DNA from 2 places in the Pseudarthrobacter sp. NIBRBAC000502770 genome. Region 1 is predicted to be linked to the other one. Evidence: predicted binding sites of a transcription regulator. Region 1 holds the regulator's gene; the other holds the start of a gene.
The links. The regulator LexA, encoded in region 1, represses DNA repair genes until DNA is damaged. The targets are predictions, from matches to a motif close to TCGAACANNTGTTCGA.
Positions count from the first base shown of each region.

Region 2: a site for LexA is predicted at 3,001-3,016, ahead of NIBR502770_RS08545 (DUF6504 family protein). Genes of this name have one in related genera too.

Region 1 is NZ_CP041198.1:956,086-963,394, forward strand. It holds gene NIBR502770_RS04710 (ATP-dependent DNA helicase) at 1-1,002, shown strand, start outside; gene lexA (transcriptional repressor LexA) at 1,050-1,784, opposite strand; gene NIBR502770_RS04720 (LysM peptidoglycan-binding domain-containing protein) at 2,142-2,492, shown strand; gene NIBR502770_RS04725 (histidinol-phosphate transaminase) at 2,554-3,672, shown strand; gene hisB (imidazoleglycerol-phosphate dehydratase HisB) at 3,734-4,360, shown strand; gene hisH (imidazole glycerol phosphate synthase subunit HisH) at 4,357-5,115, shown strand; gene NIBR502770_RS21120 (hypothetical protein) at 5,116-5,274, shown strand; partial or broken gene priA (bifunctional 1-(5-phosphoribosyl)-5-((5-phosphoribosylamino)methylideneamino)imidazole-4-carboxamide isomerase/phosphoribosylanthranilate isomerase PriA) at 5,359-6,104, shown strand; gene NIBR502770_RS04745 (SseB family protein) at 6,126-7,010, shown strand; gene NIBR502770_RS04750 (MFS transporter) at 7,069-7,309, shown strand, end outside.
Region 2 is NZ_CP041198.1:1,781,724-1,789,032, forward strand. It holds gene NIBR502770_RS08540 (DNA polymerase III subunit alpha) at 1-2,603, opposite strand, end outside; gene NIBR502770_RS08545 (DUF6504 family protein) at 2,615-2,965, opposite strand; gene NIBR502770_RS08550 (hypothetical protein) at 3,097-3,486, shown strand; gene NIBR502770_RS08555 (chorismate mutase) at 3,493-3,813, opposite strand; gene NIBR502770_RS08560 (VOC family protein) at 3,833-4,255, shown strand; gene NIBR502770_RS08565 (SOS response-associated peptidase) at 4,281-5,042, opposite strand; gene NIBR502770_RS08570 (mycoredoxin) at 5,177-5,434, shown strand; gene NIBR502770_RS08575 (lipoate--protein ligase family protein) at 5,460-6,209, opposite strand; gene NIBR502770_RS08580 (AarF/ABC1/UbiB kinase family protein) at 6,317-7,309, opposite strand, start outside.

The DNA.
Region 1 (7,309 bases):
GACAGCAATACCACGGCCGACGGCGGGCGGCAGCTGGCGCGTTCCCGGCTGATGCTCATCCTGGAACTGTGCGAGCGGCTGATCGCTGCCCGGGAAAACCGGGAAGTGGTGTGGTTCTCCCGCGCCAGCACCTTCGATCCCGACCAAGGCTATTCGCAGCCCGATGACAGCGCGCCGGTCCTGATCAACATTGCGCCGCTGTCCGTCGCCGGCAGGCTGCGGGAGGGGCTCTTCGCCGGCCACACCGTGGTGCTGACCTCTGCCACCCTGGCGATCGGTTCCGCCTTCGAACCGGCCGCAGGAGGCCTGGGCCTGATCGGTGACGGAGCGCCCAGCTGGACGGGCGTGGATGTTGGCTCGCCCTTCGACTACCCCAAACAGGGCATCCTTTACGTTGCCGGCCACCTGCCCAAGCCCGGCCGAGGTGTTTCACCGGAAGCCCTGGCCGAACTCGAAGCGCTCATCAAGGCCTCCAACGGGGGAGCGCTTTGCCTGTTCTCCTCGCGGCGGGCGGCCGGGGAAGCCGCCGATGCCCTCCGCCCGAAGCTCGACATGACTGTCCTCTGCCAGGGCGAGTCGACCATGACCGCCCTGGTCAAACAATTCGCGGACGAACCGGACACCTGCCTCTTCGGAACCATGTCCCTGTGGCAGGGTGTGGACGTTCCCGGTGGATCCTGCCGGCTGGTAGTGATTGACCGCATCCCGTTCCCGCGGCCGGACGACCCCCTCATGACGGCGCGTTCGCGTGCCGTGGCGCAGGCCGGCGGGAACGGTTTCATGTCTGTTTCGGCAACCCACGCTGCCATCCGGCTTGCCCAGGGGGCCGGCCGCCTGATCAGGTCAACCGGGGACAAAGGAGTGGTGGCAGTCCTGGACTCGCGGCTGGCCACCGAGCGCTATGCGGGATTCCTGCGCGGCGCCCTCCCGCCGTTCTGGGCCACCACTGACCGCGCCAAAGCGCTGGCAGCCCTCACCAGGCTGGGCGCCGACGCGTCCTGAGAACGGCCGGATAGCGCCTGCACGGATGCCGGGCAGGCGTGCGCAGGCTAGAGCGAACGCAGGACTGAGACGACCTTGCCCATGATGGTGGCATGGTCGCCCAGGATCGGTTCGTACTGGGTGTTCTGCGGCAGCAGCCAGGTGTGGCCGTCGCGCTGGCGGAAGGTCTTGACCGTCGCCTCGTCATCCAGCAGTGCAGCGACGATGTCCCCGTTGGCAGCGTCAGCCTGGCGCCGCACCACCACCCAGTCACCATCGCAAATGGCGGCATCCACCATCGAATCGCCGGCCACCTTCAGCATGAAAAGTTCGCCCTGGCCAACCAGCTGGCGGGGCAGCGGCATGACATCTTCGACGAGCTGTTCGGCAAGGATGGGGCCGCCGGCGGCAATCCGGCCCACCAGCGGAACCATGGCCGTATCCAGAGCAGTAGGCAGCTCCGTGACGGTGGCGCTGTCCCCTGCGGCTTGGGGCGCACGGGACGTGCCCGCACTCTTTCCCCCGCCGTCCAGCGTCAGCGGCATCAACACTTCCATGGCACGGGGCCGCTTGGGGTCGCGCCGAAGATAGCCCAGCTTTTCCAGCTGCGAGAGCTGATGGGTCACGCTTGACAGGCTCGCAAGGCCGACCGTGTCGCCGATTTCCCGCATGGACGGCGGATACCCGTTCTCGTTAACGGAGCGCTGGATGGTCTCGAGGATCTTCTTCTGCCGGGGAGTCAGCCCCTTGGTGGTCCTCTTGGATTGCGGGGCGGTCCTGCCCCCGGCGGCTGCTGCTGCCATATTCGCCATTGCCTTTCGCTTGCCGCCGGAACTTCCGCCGGGCGCTGTTTCCGCCGTGCCGGTGGAAGGACTCCCACTGTCATTGTCAGACCCTGCTGGTCAACTTCAGGAGTGGTTGTTCTTGGTTCCAAAACTAGGCCAGCCATAGTGCTTTTTCAAACATTTGTTCTAGCGAGTCTCGACAATGTTCGTTGATAGGTGCTAAAACTTAACCAGCAAAGTTCGAATATGTGTTCTAACCAGCAGATGCCTCCTTCGAATACCCGGCCGGAAGATGTGCCCGGCGGCGGTTTGGAACGGCAAGGGCGTTGCGGGCGGACACCCGGGCAGCACGGCAAGTCCAGGAGGGCTTAGTTCATGTCAGCTTTAACTCTTCACCAGGTTTCACCATCGCCTGCACCGCTGCGGCTCACCCGCCGGGGGAGGATCGTCCTGATTGGGGTCCCGCTTGTAGTCCTCGCTGTTCTCCTGCTGTCACTCGCCGGGTTCTTCCATTCCCCGGCCAAGGCCTCGGATTCGGTTGCGGACCTCGCGGTGACACCCACCGTTACCGTGACGGTGCAGCCCGGACAGTCGTTGTGGGCCATTGCCGGTACCGTCGCGCCGGGCCGGGACGCCCGCGACGTCGTGGCGGACATTGTCCAGCTCAACAACCTTGACGCCGGCACCGTCCTTCCAGGCCAGCAGCTGTTCGTTCCCACCCACTGAGGGGGAAGCCGCGGGAACCGTCACATTTTCCGGTAGTTGCCGCGGCAACTAAACTGTTCAGGTGAACCAGCAGCTAGAACGTCTGAACCGGCTTCCCCTCCGCAGCAACCTTCGCGGACTGACTCCCTATGGGGCTCCCCAGCTGAACGTCCCCATCCTGCTGAACGTCAACGAAAACACCCATGGGGTTCCTGCCGATGTGCGGGCCGCCATCAGCGCCGCCGTTACGGAAGCCGCCGCAGGCCTCAACCGCTACCCGGACCGCGAGTTCACCGCGCTCCGGAAGGCCCTGGCGGAATATCTCGGGCATGGGCTCGACGAAACCAACCTGTGGGCAGCCAACGGCTCCAACGAGGTCCTGCAACAGATCCTCCAGGCCTTCGGCGGCCCAGGGCGCACGGCCCTTGGCTTCCCGCCGACGTACTCCATGTACCCGTTGCTGGCCAGCGGAACGGACACGCAGTACATCACGGGGGAACGCGCGGAAGGCTATGACCTCAGCGCAGAGTCCGCGGCCCGCCAGGTCAAGGAACTCCAGCCCAACATCGTGTTCCTCTGCTCACCCAACAATCCCACCGGGACCGGGCTTGGGCTGGACGTCGTGGAAGCCGTCTATGACGCCGGCGCGGACAGCCAGGCCATCGTGATCGTCGACGAGGCGTACCACGAGTTCGCACACGACGGAACGCCGAGCGCACTGACACTCCTGCCCGGCCGTGAACGTCTGATCGTCTCCCGCACGATGAGCAAGGCCTTCGCCCTGGCGGGGGCACGGCTCGGTTACATGGCCGCAGCCCCCGAGGTCGCCGATGCCCTGCGTCTGGTGCGCCTGCCGTACCACCTCTCCGCCATCACCCAGGCCACCGCCCTGGCGGCCCTCGAACACCGCGAAGCGCTGATGGCCGACGTCGAGGACATCAAGAAGCAGAGGGACCGCATCGTGGCCGAGCTGACCAGGATGGGACTCAAGCCCGCAGCATCGGACTCCAACTACGTTTTCTTCGGCGGCCTGGAAAACCCGCACCAGGTCTGGCAGGAGCTCCTTGACGCCGGCGTGCTCATCCGCGATGTGGGCATCCCGGGCCACCTCCGCGTCACGGCGGGCACTGAGGCGGAAACCACAGCCTTCCTGACCTCCCTGGAACGCATCCTTGCCGGCCACGCCGCGCTTCACGCCTAGACTTGATACGGCGGCGCTGGACGCCTTGAACCACTTCTTCTCGCACAAAGGATCCTTCACCATGAGTTCAACCGGATCGAATACGGCTGCAGCCCGGACCGCCCGCATGGAGCGTGCCACCAGCGAGTCCTCGGTACTCGTGGAGATCAACCTGGACGGTACCGGAGTCTCGGACATCGACACCTCGGTGCCGTTCTACGACCACATGCTGACGGCCCTGTGCAAGCACTCCCTGATCGATATGACGGTCAAGGCCACCGGGGACACCCACATAGACGTCCACCACACCGTTGAGGATGTCGCCATCACCTTCGGTGAAGTCCTGCGGACGGCCCTCGGCAACAAAGCGGGCATCCGCCGGTTTGGCGAGGCCACGGTGCCGCTGGACGAGGCCCTCGCCAACGCGGTGGTGGACGTTTCCGGCCGCCCCTACCTGGTGCACGGCGGTGAGCCCGCCGGCCAGGAATACCACCTCATTGGCGGCCACTTCACCGGGTCCCTGACCCGCCATGTCTTTGAGGCCATCACGCTGCACGCCGGAATTTGCCTCCACATGAACGTGCTGGCCGGCCGGGACCCCCACCACATCGTCGAGGCCCAGTTCAAAGCCTTTGCGCGCGCGCTCCGCGCCGCCGTCGAACCGGATCCCCGGGTTGAGGGCATCCCCTCCACCAAGGGTGCCCTGTGAGCGGCCCGGAACTGAAGGACGGGGCCATCATCGACCCCTCGGCGTCCCGCAGGCTGCCGTCGCCTGAGGGCAAGCCCACCGTCACGGTGCTGGACTACGGTTCCGGGAACGTCAGGTCCGCGGTGCGTGCCCTGGAACGCGCCGGCGCGGAAGTGATCCTGAGCGCCAAACCGGAGGACGTCCTGAACGCGGACGGCCTGGTGGTGCCCGGCGTCGGCGCATTCGAAACCGTGATGCGCGAACTCAAGGCCGTGGACGGCATCCGGCTCATCGGCCGGCGCGTGGCCGGCGGGCGCCCGGTACTTGGCATTTGCGTGGGCCTGCAGGTCCTGTTCGAAGCCGGCGTCGAACACGGCACTGAAGCCCAGGGCATCGGTGAATGGCCCGGAAAGGTGGAGGCCCTCCCGGCGGAGGTCGTACCCCACATGGGCTGGAACACCGTCAAGGTCCCCGAAGGCTCGAAGCTCTTTGCCGGCGTCGAAAACGAACGGTTCTACTTCGTGCACTCCTACGGCGTGCAGGAATGGAACTTCGACGTCATCCAGCCGCGGATGGCACCGCCACTGGTGACCTGGTCCGAGCACGGCGGCCCGTTCATCGCGGCCGTGGAAAACGGCCCGCTCTGCGCAACCCAGTTCCACCCCGAAAAATCCGGCGATGCCGGCGCGCGGCTCCTGCGCAACTGGGTGGAGGGCCTGCGCAGGCCGGCCGGCGCCGATTCCGGCGGCCCTGCCAGCGCCGGCAGTGGCGCCTAGATGTGGTCCGTACTCCTGATGGGCCTCGCCGGCCTGCTGATTGGCGGCGGCATCTCGTTCCGGCAGCAGGCCAGGCCCCTGTGGCTCCAGGTGTCGTTCTACGCCCTGGCTGCCATGTCACTGGTTGCCGCCTACCTGCTCACGCTGCCGGGCAATTGACAGTCCGGGGGCGGCACGGAGCATAAACGGTTGCCGGCCGCCCCCGCTTTAGTCCCAACCGAAGAACCAACACCGAGGATGAGTATGACCACCGCACATGACCTGCCGGTACTTGAACTCCTGCCAGCCGTCGACGTTGTCAACGGCCAGGCCGTCCGGCTGGTCCAGGGCGAGGCGGGCAGCGAAACCAGCTACGGCACCCCCTCGAAGCCGCGTTGAACTGGCAGCAGCAGGGTGCTGAATGGGTCCACCTGGTTGACCTTGACGCTGCTTTCGGGCGCGGTTCCAACGCCGACCTGCTCCGCGAGGTGGTGGGCCGGCTGGACATCAAGGTAGAGCTCTCGGGCGGCCTCCGCGACGATGAGACCCTGGAGGCAGCGCTCGACCTGGGTGTCGCCCGGGTCAACCTGGGGACCGCAGCACTGGAGAACCCTGACTGGACCGCGCGGGCCATCGAGCGCTTCGGCGACAAGATCGCCGTCGGACTGGACGTCCGGGGCACCACCCTGGCCGGCCGTGGCTGGACGAAGGAAGGCGGGGACCTGTGGGACGTCCTGGGCCGCCTGGAGGAGGCCGGCTGCGCCCGCTACGTGGTCACCGATGTGACCAAGGACGGCACCCTGCAGGGCCCGAACGTTGAACTCCTGCGCCAGATGGTGGAGAAGACCGGTAAGCCCGTGGTGGCGTCCGGCGGCATTTCCAGTTTGGACGACCTCAAAGTCCTCCGCTCGCTGGTCCCCTTGGGCGTCGAAGGCGCCATTGTGGGCAAGGCACTCTACGCCGGCGCCTTCACGCTGCCCGAAGCCCTCGACGTCGCCGGCCGCCGGTAGGCGCGGGGAAGCAGCCCGGCCATGCCCAGCTCCGAAGAACCGGTAAGCCCTCCCGCCCGCCAACTCCCCGGCCATATTGCGGCGGCCCTGGCCGGCGCCGGTGGTGCCACGGATTCCGCGGGCCAGCCATGGGCCGGCCGCAGCCTGGCTGGAGATGATGCGAAGATCCACAACTTCGAGGACGACGACGGAACGGCCGACGCCGGCTACCTCACCGCAATTGCCGCGCTCCGGGAGGGGCGGGGCGACGAGGCGGACGTCGTTGCCGCGCTGGCCACGGCCCGCGTGTTCATTCCCATCGTGGCCCAGCTCGCCGAAGAGGCCGGGACAGCGCACGGGCTGCACGCGGACAAGCAGGCGGACATGGCGCTGGTGACGCTGAAGGCCGCCGACGGCAGGACCGCGCTGCCGGCGTTCACTTCTGCGGCCGCACTGGCCGCATGGCATCCCGACGCCCGGCCGGTAGCGGTCTATGCCGCCCGGGCGGCCCTCTCTGCGGTCGCCGAAGGGGCAGAACTCCTGGTCCTGGATCCGGGTGCGGATGTAACCTTCGTGGTGCGCCGCCCCGGTGTCTGGGCCCTCGCCAAGCAGCATGCCTGGACTCCCTCCTACAGTGACCGGGCCCTCGCCGCCGAAATGGGCAACGCTGCCGCCGGCTTCGCGGCCGTCCGCGGCGTCGAACTGTTGCCCGGCAGGGGAGTCGTCGCCAGGGCCGCCGACGGGTCCCTGCTCCCTGGTGGCGGTACCGGGCCGGAACTGCAGGTGGTGCTGTACCTCGAGGACGGCCTGGACGCGGCCGGTGTCCAGGATCTGGTAGCCGGCCTGCAGGCCGAGTGGTCCCGGAATGTATTGTTTGGGGAGCGCGTCGATTCCCTGGAAATCAAACTGAGGCGCGCTCCCGACTAGCCGCCAGCCGGATGGGTGATCCCCAAGGGGCTGCGGCGCATCCTGAAGGACCGCTTTCGTGAATTTCGCTCTCTACCGGGAGTTGCTTGCCGTCCGGCCCATCCGCCGGCTGCTGCTGGTGGGCATGGTTGCCCGGATCCCGCACTCAGCCGCCGGTGTTCTGCTCACCCTGCACATCGTCCTTACCCTGGGCCAGGGCTATGCCGCCGCCGGTGCCGCCGCGGCTGTCATGACCATCGGCATTGCGTTGGGTGCGCCATGGCGTGGCAGGCGCGTGGACACGGCGGGGCTCCGGACCG
Region 2 (7,309 bases), 830 kb from region 1:
TTGATGTCCAGGGGAAGGATGGGAATACCCAGCCGGCGGGCTTCGGCCACCAGCAGCCGTTTGGGATACATGCCGGGGTCGTGCTCCCATAAGCCTGCGAGGAAAGCTTCGGGGTGGTGTGTCTTCAGCCAGGCGGACTGGTAGGTGGGGACGGCGAAGGCAGCACCGTGGGCCTTGCAAAAACCGAAACTGGCAAAAGACTTCAATGTCCCCCACACCTTGTCCACCACTTCAGGGGCATACCCCTTGGCTTTGGCATGGCGCCGGAAGTACTCTTCCACCCTGGCTTCACCGGCCTCGTTGCTCAACGCCCTGCGGAATTCATCGGCTTTGGCCAGCCCGCACCCGGTCATGACATCCAGGGTCTTCAGGATCTGCTCGTGGAAAACCGTGACCCCGTGCGTCTCCTGCAGCACTGGTTTGAGATCCGGGTGCGGGTAAACCTCGGGGGCGAACCCGTGCCGGTGTTCCAGGAAGGGCCGCACCATGTCCGATTTCATGGGCCCCGGGCGGAACAGGGAAATGTCGATGATGAGGTCGTTGAACTCCCGTGGCGCCATCTTGCCGATCAATTCACGCTGTCCGGGGGATTCGATCTGGAAGCAGCCAAGGGTGTGCGTGCTCCTGATCAGCTCATAGGTGGCTTCGTCGTCGAGGGGGACGGCGTTCAGGTCGATCCGGCCGTTGGCGGCAATGTAATCCGGCCCCGAACCAAAAGGTCCAATGGGGTGGTTCCCAGCCTCCACCACTTCTTCCTTTGAGGGGTGGATCCTGATGATTTCCCGGACGGCAAATGCCATGGCGCTTTGCATACGGACACCCAGGACATCGAGTTTGAGCATGCCCATGGGGTCCATGTCATGTTTGTCGAACTGGCTCATGGGCAGGCCAAGCCCGCTTGGCTGGACCGGTGTGCGGTCCAGCAGCGTGGCATCGCCCAGGATCACCCCACATGGGTGCATGGATATGTGGCGGGGCAGCCGGTCAAGGCGTTCGGTCAGGTCTACCAGCAGGTCAAGTTGCTGGTTTCCCTGCGCATCGGACTGCTCCACCCTTCCGGCAAATTCCCGCAGTTCGGGTTTTTCCTGCAGGGCTTCACGGAATTTCCGCGCTGAGAACCGCCACAGCTGCTTGGCAATCTCCCCCACCTCGCCATCGTCCATGCCCAGCGCCAGCCCGGCGTCGCGGACTGCACCACGGGCCCGGTATCCGTTCTGCATGCTCATGAGGGTTACGCGTTCGGAGCCGAAGCGCTCGAAGATCCTGTGGTAGACGTTGTGGCGCTCTGCACTTTCGACGTCGATGTCAATGTCCGGGAGGGTGGCGCGGTCGTTGGAGAGGAAGCGTTCAAAGATCAGGTCATGCTGGAGGGGGTTCACATGGCTGACGTCTATCAGGTAGTTGACCAGGCTTGATGCCCCCGATCCCCTGGCAGCCGCCCGGACTCCCATGTCCTGGATCATCCTGGAGACCTCCGCAACAGTGAGGAAATAGGAGGAGAAGCCCAGGTTCTGGATGATCCCCAGTTCATGGTCCAAACGGGCCATCATGTCCCGCTCCGCCGTACCGCCGATGCCCGGGAACCGCCTGCCGATTCCGGCATGGCAGCGCTGGAGGAGCTCCGTGTGGGGATCCTGGTTGATGCCGATGACGGCAGCTTCCGGCACCACTGGCTGTTTCCATCCCATATCAGTGGCGGGGTCGATCCGGCAGAGGTCGGCGAGCGCCTCGGTCTGCGCCAACAACTGCTTGAGGTCTGCGGCTCCATAACCGGCGGCGGAGATGATTTCCTTACCAAGGCCCAGCATTTGATCCGCTGATTTCAGCCATCCCTGGCCCGTGGGTTGCAGGAGTGGCTCCCCTGCCAGTTCGGGGAGGGACTTCAAAGTCCGCGCGGAGTCAAGGACATCCGCGGTCGGTGCACCATCGGCTGCGCAATACCGGACGGCGTTGGTGAGGACTGCCGGAACATGGTGTTCCTCCGCGAGCCGTAGCATGCGCACAGCGTGCGCCGTGCTGAAAGGACTGCCCGGCGCACTGAGTTGGGAGACGATCTCCGCCACCACAGTTCCGGCGGGCATTGCGTCGAGCCATTGCTTGAACAGGGTCCTGGGACGCAGGTAGCGCCGGCCTCCCATGGCCCGGCCGACGTCCGAGTCCGGGCCGATCAGCACCGTCAGCACCGGTTTGAGGGTGTGGGGGTCGAGGGTGCGGGAGGCCAGCTCGGCACGGGTCACCGCGGTGGGTACCGCTCCCCCGGCTTTCCCGGAGGTCCTCGCGTGCGCATCGGAAACCAGCCGGCACAAGGCGCGGTACCCGGCACCGTTGTTCTGCCCCCTGGCCAGCACCACCACCCTGCCTGCTACCTGGGTGCGGTGATCGCCGTCGTCGTCAAATACCGCCAGGTCCACGCCTACGATGGGGTCGATGCCCGCCGCCATACAGGCTTTGAGGTGCTTGATGGTGCCGTACAGGCCGTCCCGGTCGGTGCAGGCGAGGGCCGTGGCGCCATCGGCAGCGGCAGCCATGGCCAGTTCCTCCGGCCAGGAAACTCCGTAATGGGCGCTGAATGCCGTGGAAACGTGCAGGTGGGTAAAGCTCATGGTGTTCCGGGTCAGGCAGTCTTGGGGTGAAGGGCGTCATGGATCCGCACCAGCCGCCACCGGTTGCTGCGGAGATGGCGGGAAAGGTCAAGGGTCAGGACTTCTGCCCCGGGCGGTTCCTGTGCCGCGGCGGAACGGGCGGCACCCCGGGCGGGCAGCACCTGGACCCGCCAGATTTCGTGGTCCACCACTCCGGGCCCGCTGCCCAGGGGAGCCCTGCTGTCCTCAGCCCACCACTGCCGGCGTTCGTACCAGCGGACGGGTTCTGCGCAGACGGTATAGGACACACCTGCCCATACCAATGATTCCGGCTCACCTGTGGGGGCACACGCCACGTCAACAGATTCGCTGAACATGCCCATGCGCACCTCCCGGACCTAACCCATCACAACGTGATTCGAACATGTATTCGAATAAATTCAGTCTACGCCGGGTTCTCACCAAAACATAGGCGGGGGTGGACGGGGCGTGCGGCAGGGAGCAGGATGTTGGCATGAGTACCGATGACGCACTCCTGAAGCAGGCCAGCATCAAGACACAGGACTCCACCCTGGTTGCCACGTTCGATATCGACGGCACCATTCCGGGCTCGGGCGCCTACGTGGTGGGTTTGATGGGAGCCTCGCCCGATTTTTCAGCGCAGCGCCGGCTGTGCATTGAGTTCATGAACGGGGAGGCCATAGCCTGCTACTCGTTCAACCGGGACCAGGGAATCGAGGAGGATTTCGACCTTTCCCGAGTGTCCCATTCGGAGAACAGCATCACCGGAAGCTTTCCCATGACGGCCTTGAATGGCCTCGGAAAGGGACATGTCCTGTCAGCCTTCAGCGAGGCGGACGGGCGGGAGTTCCAGCACGGGGTGCCGGTGGAGGAAGCGCTTTAGCCTTCCTCAGCTGTTTTCTTTGTGGATCCGCAGTTCAAGTTCAATGAATGCGGAGATCATGGCCCGGTAGGTTGCTTCAACGATGTCCGGGTCGATGTCCTTTTTCTCCGCAGCGGACCGCACATGTTCAATAATCCGCTCTACGCGGCCGGGGGCACGCACTTCCGCGTCATCGCCCTTCAGCGTGCCGGCGATCCTGATCAGCCGCTCGCGGCGGGCGATCAGGGTAACGATCTGGTCATCGACTTCGTCAACGGCAACCCGGACCGCAGCAAGCTGTTCCCTGTCGGCGCGGGCATCCCGGTCGTTTCCTTGAATTGTCGCCATCATCTGACACTATCGAAGCATGGAGCCCAGAGTCGACTTTATTTCCCTCGGTGTTCGCAGCGTCGAGGAGTCCCGTGCTTTCTACGTTGACGGCCTCGGCTGGCCGGTCCACCGCGAAGTCGCCGGGGAAGTGGTGTTCATCCAGGTGAACCACGGGCTGGTGCTTTCGCTCTGGGATGCCCGCCAGATGCAGGCCGAAGCCGTGACCGGCCGCCCGGACGGGATCCCCTGCATTACCCTGAGCCACAACCTGGGAAGCCCCGAAGAGGTGGACAGCGCCATGGAACAGGCCGCGGCCGCTGGGGCCGCCATTATTGCCGAGCCCGTCACCAAGGCCTGGGGCGGCTATACCGGGTACTTTGCCGATCCCGACGGTTTTCGCTGGGAAGTGGCATACAACCCCACCTGGACGGTGGACGACGCCGGTACGGTCACCGTTTGAGGGCAGTACACCCTGCGCCGGGCTGCTAGAACAGAGCTTCCACCGGGCGGATGAGTTCCGGGCCGTTGTTGCGGACGTTGCCCACGTCCTTGCCTACGGATTCCACGCGCCAGTCCGCAGCGGCGTCCTTAACCCCTGACCGCACCAAGTCAACCAGCGCGGCGGCATCATCCGCCTGCGGGTCCAGCCACGCTTCCATGGTGGACTTATCCATGGGCAGCGGCACTCTGTCGTGGAGTTCGGTCAGCTTCCCGAAAATGGTGGATTCCGCCCCGGGCGGAGGGGTGTCCGCCGTCAGGATCGAGGTGGACAGCAGCCAGCGGCCCGGCTCCCCCTCCGGTACGGACGGGTCCTTCCACCACTCATACAGGCCCGCGAAGGCCAAGCCACGGTCCCCACCGGGATGCACGTAGTACGGCTGCTTCGACTTCCCCGGGCCTTGCTTCCATTCGTAGTAGCCATCTGCCGGGACGGCACAGCGGCGGGACTGCACAGCCTTGCGGAAGGCAGGCTTCTCCAGCACCGATTCACTCCTGGCGTTGATCATGCGCGAGCCGATGCCCGGATCCTTGGCCCAGGACGGAACCAGGCCCCATCGCGCCACATGCAGCTGGCGCACCTGGCGCGGCGCGGCACTGTCATCCACCAGCCGCTCCAGCACGATCGGGACGGCATCGGTGGGTGCAACATTCCACGACGGCGGGATGCTCACCTCGTCCTCGAGTTCGGCGTCGAACTCGGCCAGGAGGTCCCCCACGGCGCGTGCCATTACGTAGCGTCCACACATGGCACCAGCTTGCCACCGCGCGCCACAAACTGTCATCCGGGAACGGCAGCAGCCGCTCGACACCCGGGAATACCGGCCGCCGCGCTACGGTTGACAGTAAGGAAACCTTTTCAAGCGACACTAAGGAGATCCCTGTGGACTTCACTCCCGAATCCGGCACCATCACCATGTTTTCCACCACGTGGTGCGGCTACTGCAACCGGCTCAAGAAGCAGCTGGACGCCCAGGGAATCGGCTACACCGAAATCAACATCGAAGAGGTGGACGGCACTGCCGAACTCGTGGAGCAGCTGAACGGCGGCAACCGCACCGTCCCCACGGTCCTCTTCCCGGACGGCAGCGCGGCCACCAACCCGTCCGCCGCCGAGGTCAAGAGCCGCCTGGCCGCCTGACCGGCCGCGCACCAATTGATGCGGGTCATGCCCCCAGGCTGCTGAAGGAAGCAGTTTCCAGGGTGGCATGGCCCGCATACGTTTCCAGGAGGGCCAGCTCAACGGCGGCCACGTCCAAACCCGGCACCAGGTCATTGGCGGCGCCGGCGGTGGCAGGATCCCAGTCCAGGCCCAGCGCCGCGTAGCTGTCGGTAAGGACCTTGCGGATCGGGGCGGAGTCCTCCACCACGATCACCGAGCTGAAGAGCCATGCACCGGAGACCACCCGTTGGGCGGTGCCCACCAGTTTTATCCTGCGGGAACTGTCCATGGCATCGGTTCCGTGGACGCTGAACTCGCCGGGACAGTACTCGCCGGGGATCTCCCCCACCGCCGCCTGCACGCCTACGTTCTGCAGCGCCTCCGCAAACAGCCCTCCGAAGTACCCGAACCGGGCCTTGGATCCGGCGACGGCGTCCGCGTCCGGCTCAATGTGGTCCACCACCAGGGTGCCCCGGTGGTAGGCGGCCGCGCGTCCGCCGGCCCTCCGGACCAGGGGTTCGAACCCATGATCGCGGCAGGCCTGGGCGGCGGCCCCGAATCCCGGCAGCCGGGTGTCCCGCTGCCCGAACGCCACCGTGGGCGCGGGCCGGTACAGCCGCAGGGTGGGCCCCAATCCGCCGCTTCGTGCCCTCGCCAGCAGCTCCAGCCCGAATTCGAGGTCACGGCCAGCGCCGAGCGACACATCCTGCCGCACCACGGTAAGCGCGCTGGATCCGGTACCGGTGTGGTGCATAGTGCGGGGCTCCCAGGCATTCAGCGTCGACAGCTACGGTGGCGACGGGTTCAACGCCTGCCAATGGGCAGGCCACCCTTAGGTTACGCCCGACGGCGGCGGCGGCCTTAACGCCCCCGGCGCCCCACCCACAGGGCGTGAAGCAGCGGAACGGCCGATGCGGTCATCAGCACATTGCCCAGGGCAAGGTCGTCGGGCCGGACGACTGCCCCGGCGAGCAGCAGGGCTCCGAAGACCAGGGCGGACGCCGCGCGGCGCACGGCCCTGTCCAGCCGGGCAGCCTGGCGTTCCAGACGTGGTACGGCTACCTGCAGCGATCCCTCCTCCAGCCGTCCTGCCAGCGCGTCCAGCCGGCCGGGGAGGCGGAAGGCAACAGCGGCGGCGTCGATGGCCTGCCGGGCCGCGTCCTGCACCAGGTTGCCCCGCTCGTTCCGCAGCAGCCGGGCGGCGTACGGCTCCACCGAGTCCCAGAGGTTGAAACGCTCGTCCAACGCACTGCACACTCCGGAGGTGAGGGACATGGCCCGGATGATGAGGAGGAAGTTTTCCGGCAGCTGGAACGGCAACGAGCGGACCACGTCACCGAACTCCACCGCAAAGTCACGGAACTCGCGCGGGTCCACTTCCCGGAGTTCGGCGAAGCCCATGCCGCCGAAACGGGCAAAGAGCTGCGTCATGGCGCGCTCCAGTCCAACGCTGTCCGCGGACGGCATCAGGACGCCCACATCATTGATGGCCCCCACCAGGCCCTTCCCGTCCCGGGCTGCGGCCGCGATCAGCAGCTTCCGGAGCCCGCTGCGCGTGGAAGGGGTCACCTCTCCCATCATGCCGAAGTCGATGAACGTCAGCTTCCAGGGCAGTTCCCCGTCCCCTGGCGGGACCGGGGTGACAAAGATGTTCCCGGGATGCGGGTCGGCGTGGAAGAAGCCGTTGGTGAACAGCTGGTCGAACATGATGGACGCGAACACCGGCGCCACGGTTGCTGGATCGATCCCTGCGGCACGGAGGGACTGGACGTCCGTGATCTTGATGGCCGTGACGTCTTCCAGGGTAAGCACCCGGCGGGTGGTCCGCTCCCAGACCACGCCCGGAACCTCCAC